Prochlorococcus marinus subsp. pastoris str. CCMP1986: one gene and its partner. The protein of the gene in region 2 binds, or shares a complex with, the protein of the main gene of each other region. Links are inferred from orthologs where the notes say so. Each region holds a gene or a part of one and is shown on either strand. Other genes may lie near its edges.

What was found.
Region 1: the proteins of TX50_RS01570 (region 2) and uvrB are in contact, whole or in part, in a crystal structure (PDB 7EGT), measured with the Thermus thermophilus proteins. The link is inferred for Prochlorococcus marinus subsp. pastoris str. CCMP1986 from one-to-one orthologs. Residues at the interface, in WP_096412145.1 of Thermus thermophilus: His654, Arg656, Phe657, Gln666, Asp668, Glu669, Lys680, Arg681, Leu682, Ser683, Lys685, Tyr686, Ala687; in WP_096411307.1 of Thermus thermophilus: Glu23, Leu25, Arg26, Asp27, Gly28, Glu29, Arg30, Phe31, Arg55, Glu326, Asp327, Phe328, Glu379, Ser382, Gln383, His398, Gly400, Arg401.

Annotation. Positions count from the first base shown.
Region 1 is NC_005072.1:1,577,363-1,580,661, reverse strand. The notes cover bases 152-3,116. They hold uvrB (excinuclease ABC subunit UvrB), read left to right. Parts: upstream 152-596; coding sequence 597-2,636; downstream 2,637-3,116. Other genes in these bases: TX50_RS08810 (aspartate kinase), read right to left, coding at 2,645-3,116; TX50_RS08820 (DUF561 domain-containing protein), read left to right, coding at 152-567. Outside these bases: more of TX50_RS08820, read left to right, coding at 1-151; more of TX50_RS08810, read right to left, coding at 3,117-3,299. UniProt on the Escherichia coli protein: The UvrABC repair system catalyzes the recognition and processing of DNA lesions. A damage recognition complex composed of 2 UvrA and 2 UvrB subunits scans DNA for abnormalities.
Region 2 is NC_005072.1:290,532-293,944, reverse strand. Bases 280-3,358 are described here. They hold TX50_RS01570 (UvrD-helicase domain-containing protein), read left to right. Parts: upstream 280-654; coding sequence 655-3,063; downstream 3,064-3,358. Other genes in these bases: TX50_RS01565 (CCA tRNA nucleotidyltransferase), read left to right, coding at 3,071-3,358; TX50_RS01575 (hypothetical protein), read left to right, coding at 416-616. In the rest of the region: TX50_RS01580 (R-phycoerythrin subunit beta), read right to left, coding at 1-235; more of TX50_RS01565, read left to right, coding at 3,359-3,413. UniProt on the Escherichia coli protein: A helicase with DNA-dependent ATPase activity. Unwinds DNA duplexes with 3'-5' polarity. Translocates on single-stranded DNA with 3'-5' polarity. Initiates unwinding more efficiently from a nicked substrate than double-stranded DNA.

The DNA of each region.
Region 1 (3,299 bases), 1.3 Mb from region 2 along the record:
TGCGTAAGTTCCGTAGAGCCTAAGTCTTTTATAAATTCAGTTAAGGCAGGAGCTTCTTTAATAGAAATAGGCAATTATGATAGTTTTTATGACCAAGGAATTACTTTTTCGGAGGAGAAAATTTTAAATCTTACAAAAGAAACTAAAGATCTTTTACCTAATATTCCTCTATCAGTGACAGTTCCACATAATATGCCTATTGATAAACAAGTAGATCTTGCAATTAAATTAGTTCTTGAAGGCGCTGATATCATTCAAACTGAAGGAGGCAAAAGTTCTAACCCATATAGTTCAGGAATTCAAGGATTATTAGAAAAGTCAGTACCTACTTTGGCGGCTACTTTTGCAATATTCAAGGAATTTGAGAAACAGTCTATTAATATTCCTATCATGAGTGCTTCAGGTTTAAGTGAGGTAACATGTCCTTTGGCAGTATCATGTGGAGCTTCTGCAGTCGGAGTTGGATCTGTAGTAAATAAATTAGATGATTTAATATCAATGGTTGCTGTTGTTAGAGGCCTAAAAGAATCTTTGAAAAATTCAATGATTAAAGAAAAAGTCTCCTAAGATATAAAAAATCTTAAGTTATTAGATGAATGAATAACTATAAGCTTCAAGCACCTTATCAACCAAATGGTGATCAACCTAAAGCCATTAAGAAGTTAGTTCAAGGAGTTAATAGTGGCGAAGAGTTTCAGACACTTTTAGGAGCAACTGGAACGGGAAAAACTTTTACTATTGCTAATGTAATTCAGCAAACTGGAAGACCAGCACTTATTCTGGCTCATAATAAAACTTTAGCAGCTCAATTATGTAATGAATTAAGGCAGTTTTTTCCTAAAAATGCTGTTGAATACTTCATCTCTTACTATGATTATTATCAGCCAGAAGCTTATGTACCAGTAAGCGATACTTACATAGCAAAAACTGCTTCAATTAATGAAGAGATTGATATGCTTAGGCATTCGGCAACTAGATCATTATTTGAAAGGAAGGATGTAATTGTTGTTGCATCTATTAGTTGTATTTATGGTTTAGGAATACCAAGTGAATATTTAAAAGCTGCTGTTAAATTTGCTGTTGGTGAATCTATAGATTTACGTTCTTCTCTAAGAGCGCTTGTGGATAATCAATATACAAGAAATGATACAGAAATTACGAGAGGTAGATTTAGAATTAAGGGAGATGTATTAGAAATTGGACCAGCTTATGAAGACAGATTGATAAGAATTGAATTATTTGGAGATGAGATTGAGGCTATTAGATTTGTTGATCCATTAACTGGAGAGATTCTTGAGAGTCTTGATCAAGTGAGTGTTTATCCAGCCAAGCATTTTGTCACTCCAAAAGAGAGACTAGATTCCGCTATTAGTGCTATTAGAAATGAATTAAAAGAACAACTCGATAAATTTGCTTATGAAGGCAAGTTGTTGGAGGCGCAGCGTTTAGAGCAGCGCACAAAATATGATTTGGAAATGCTAAGAGAAGTTGGATATTGTAATGGTGTTGAAAATTATGCACGTCATTTGGCTGGTAGAGAAGAAGGAACTCCTCCAGAATGTCTAATAGATTATTTTCCAAAAGATTGGTTATTAGTAGTTGATGAAAGTCACGTAACATGTCCGCAATTACATGCAATGTATAACGGAGATCAAGCTAGAAAAAAAGTATTAATAGATCATGGTTTTAGATTACCGAGTGCTGCAGATAATAGACCTTTAAAGTGTGAAGAGTTTTGGGAAAAATCCAGACAGACATTGTTTATTAGTGCAACCCCTGGCCAATGGGAGTTGGATCAATGCGAAGGCAAGTTTATTGAACAGGTTATTAGACCTACAGGGGTTTTAGATCCCATAATTGATGTAAGGCCTAGTGATGGACAAATAGATGATCTTTTATCAGAAATAAGAGTTAGAGCTAAAAAGAACCAGAGAGTATTGGTTACTACTCTTACAAAAAGGATGGCAGAAGATCTTACGGATTTTTTATCTGACAATAAAGTAAGGGTGAGATATTTGCATTCTGAAATTCATTCGATTGAAAGGATAGAGATTATTCAAGATCTTAGATTGGGTGAATATGATGTACTGGTTGGAGTAAATTTGCTAAGAGAAGGTCTTGATCTCCCTGAAGTTTCTTTGGTTGCTATTTTAGATGCAGATAAAGAGGGCTTTTTGAGAGCAGAGCGATCCCTAATTCAAACTATTGGAAGAGCGGCAAGACATGTTGAGGGGGTTGCTTTACTTTATGCAGATAACTTTACTGAATCAATGAAAAGAGCGATATCTGAAACTGATAGAAGAAGAACTATCCAAAAAAAATATAATCAAATCAATGGCATTACTCCAAAACCTGCAGGTAAGAAAATTGAAAATTCAATATTATCTTTTTTAGAGCTTTCCAGAAAATTAGATACTGGAGGATTATCTAAAGATCTGATAAACATTGTTAGTAATAAAACGGACGATATTTTAAATGCTAAAGATAATCAATGTTTACTAGATGAAATGCCTAGCTTAATTGATAAGTTAGAAAATAAAATGAAAGATGCAGCAAAAGAACTAAATTTTGAAGAGGCTGCAAATCTTAGAGATAGAATTAAGAAACTCAGGCAAAAATTATCTAGAAATACTTAAATAATTATTTATTTATCTAATTGAAAATAAGAATGAATTGCATTAACTGCTTGGTCACAATCTTGTTCTAAGACGATACAAGAAGTTCTTATTTCACTTGTAGCAATCATTTCAATATTAATATTTTTATTAGCAAGTGCTCTAAAAATTTTCCCAGCTGTTCCAACCTTAAATGCCATTCCAGCTCCAACTGTGCTTACTTTAGCTATAGCTGGTCCATCTTCGATGAATGATCCTGCCAATTTTTTTGTTAAAGAGTGGAAAATTGTATTAGCTCTTTCTCTATCTTGCTTGCTCATGGTGAAACTTATGTCTTTGGTTTTTAAAGATGTTAACCTTTCAGATTGCACAATAGTATCAAAAATTAAATTATTCTCTGCGAGAGCTAAACATATTGAAGCTGCCACCCCAGGTTTATCAGGTAGGTTCCTAATGCTAACTTGAACTTGATTTTTATCTAATGCAATTCCTCTTACCTCAGGCTGATCTTCACTCTCAATTACTGGGTTAATAAATATTTGTTTATCAGATAATTTAAATTTTTCACTGACAAATCTAATAGCTTTTGAAATATTTTCAATATCAATTACGCAGCTGACTTTGATTTCGCTGGTAGCTATTAATCTTACATTTATGTTTGCTTGGAATAAAGTATCAAATAAA
Region 2 (3,413 bases):
TCTTATTGGTGGTATCTAAAGATATTTTTGTATTAACTGAATCTTGATTTTCACAAATCATTGCAGTCACAGCATCAGCGGCAATTGCGTGAGAATTATTTGTTATTGAATCTATTGCATCTAATCTTGAGTTTGCAGTATTAATAAATTCTTTTATGTCTTCAATATTTTTATTACTTATATTTTCTAAATCTCTATCATTTGATAAAATTTGATTACTCTTTGAAACTGTCATTCTTAAATTTAAAAACTTGAAATTTCTACTTATTTATATTAGATCAGAGCAAATTAAAATAATTAACTCTTAAAACAAACGAAATGGTTCTTAATCAAAAACTACATTTTGAAGTGATATTCCAAATACTGTAAATAAAAAAAATTTTTAGCTAAGATAGAATTATTATTCTTTAAAACTTTGGATAAACAAGAATTAAAATTATCAAAAAAACTTGTTTCTTCTTATAAAAAAAGATTAGAAAAAGAAATTCTTAAGAGAAGTGTTAAATTAAAAATGCCTCAGAATAAGTTCGAAGAAATTATCAATAATAATAATGAACTAATAAACCTAAAAAAAGCATTACAAGAATTAGAGACTAACCCTCAATCTTCAAATTAAAGTAAGGTAAAAATTTTTAATAATACAACCTATAAAAAGTGCATCAAACTAACAACTTCCTTTTTAAATCCTTAAATAATGCACAACTAAACGCTGTAAAACATATCAATGGGCCACTGCTAGTTGTAGCAGGTGCAGGTAGTGGGAAAACCAAGGCTCTTACTCATAGAATTGCTAATTTAATTGAGAATAACTCTGTAGATCCCCATAACATTCTCGCAGTAACTTTTACAAATAAAGCTGCTAAAGAAATGAAAGCAAGACTTCAAGTACTACTTGCGCAAGAAATAGCTTTAAATCAATTTGGGCAGCCTTGGTCAACCCTCAAGGAATTTGACCAGAATCAATTAAGAACAAATATTGATCAAGAGAGACTGAGGGACCTATGGATAGGAACTTTTCATGCATTATTTTCGAGACTTTTAAGATACGATATAGAAAAATATCAAGATCCTGAAGGCCTAACCTGGACACGACAATTTTCTATTTATGACGAGACAGATTCTCAGACCCTAGTAAAAGAAATTGTTGGTCAAGATATGAGTCTTGATCCAAAAAGATTTGATCCTAAGAAAATTAAGAGGGCTATTAGTAACGCAAAAAATCAATGTTTTACAGCTAATGACCTTGAAGAAAAAGCTGATAATCATTTTGATAAAGTAATTGCAGATGCTTACAGAAGATATAGGATATCTCTCTCAAAAAATAATGCTTTAGACTTTGATGATCTTCTACTACTTCCTGTGTTTTTATTAAGGCAAAATGATTTAGTTAGGGATTACTGGCATAAAAGATTCCAGCATGTATTAGTTGATGAATATCAAGATACAAATAGGACACAATATGAACTGATTAAATTAATTACGGCTGGGAATACTGAACCAAACAAATTTTGCGAATGGAATGATAGATCAATTTTTGTTGTCGGAGATGCGGATCAAAGTATTTATAGTTTTAGGGCAGCAGATTTCAGAATATTAATTGGATTTCAGGAAGACTTTAAAAATTCATCTAATAATAATCAGAAAGCCTCTCTGGTTAAATTAGAAGAAAACTATAGATCTTCATCAAATATTCTTACCGCTGCAAACTCTTTGATTGAAAATAATACTGAAAGAATTGATAAAGTTTTAAGGTCTACAAGGGAGGAAGGAGAACTTTTAAAGTTGCTTAGCTGTGATGATGAGATATCTGAAGCTGAGGCAATAACAACAAAATTAAGGTCTCTAAATAATTACAATAATCAACCAATCTGGAAAAATTTTGCAATCCTCTATAGAACTAGGGCTCAGTCGAGAGTATTAGAAGAATCTCTTGTAAGGTGGAGAATTCCATATACAATCTTTGGCGGATTACGTTTTTATGACAGAAGAGAAGTAAAAGATGCTGTTGCTTATTTAAAAGTCTTAGTAAATTCTTCAGATAATATAAGCCTTTTAAGAATAATAAATGTCCCAAGAAGGGGAATAGGAAAAACAACTATTCAAAAGCTTAATGAGCTATCAAATAAGTTGAACATTCCTTTATGGGAGGTCATAAATGACAAACAAAGCTTAGATGAGACTATAGGCAGATCATCAAAGGGCATTAATAAATTCACAGAGCTTATGAATGACCTTCTTTGCTATATAGAAAACTCGGGGCCTGCTCAAATTCTTCAATTAATTCTAGAAAAAAGCGGTTACTTAAGTGATTTATTAACAAGTGGTTCAGAGGAATCTGAGGATAGAAGAAATAATCTTCAGGAATTAATAAATGCTGCTACTCAATTTGAAGAAGAGACCGAGAACCCAGATGTAGAGGGATTCTTGTCAACAGCAGCTTTAACAACAGACAATGATACAAAAAAAAATCATCCTAATTCTGTCACTTTAATGACTCTCCATAACAGTAAAGGATTAGAATTTCAAAATGTATTTATAACTGGACTAGAACAAGGTTTATTTCCAAGCCACAGGTCAATTGATACTCCTTCTCTTCTAGAAGAAGAAAGAAGATTATGCTATGTAGGCATAACAAGAGCTAAAGAGAGAGTTTTCTTATCACATGCGAGAGAGAGAAGATTGTGGGGAGGCATGCGAGAAGCAACAATTCCTTCAATATTTCTCTCAGAAATACCAGAGGAACTAATTGACGGGGAATTACCTCAATCAGGTGGTGCTTCTATCAGAAGGGATCGTCATCTTGACCGTTTAACAAGAGTGGATAGAAAAGATTTAAATGAATCTATTAATAGACCTATAAATGCAGTAAGAAAACTATATTCAGGACCCAGTAAAGGAAAAAGTTGGTTGATTGGAGATAAAGTAATTCACTCTAAATTTGGCAAAGGTGAAATTATACATATTTTTGGCAGTGGCGAAAAAATATCCTTAGCAGTAAAGTTTGGTGATAAAGGGAGCAAAATTTTAGACCCAAGATTAGCTCCAATAAGAGCAATAAACTGAAATTTGCATGAATGATATTTCTGCTTATATAAATTCAGCAATATTAAAAATTCCTTTTAATTTATTTAATATAATTTCTCAGTATATTGAATTGAATAGTAGCGTTAAAGTTGCAATTGTGGGTGGCTATATAAGAGATTTATTAATCACTAAAATTCATAAAAAGACTTTTTTCAATCCACTTGATATTGATATAGTTACAGAAGGATCTTCTGTTGATTTAGCAAAATTCATAAAAAAAAATATCTCAAATGTTGAACTTTGTTTGATAAAAGAATTTGAAATATACGACACTGTAGAACTAAATATTAATGATTTAAAAATTGATATAGCTTCTGCAAGAAAAGAGA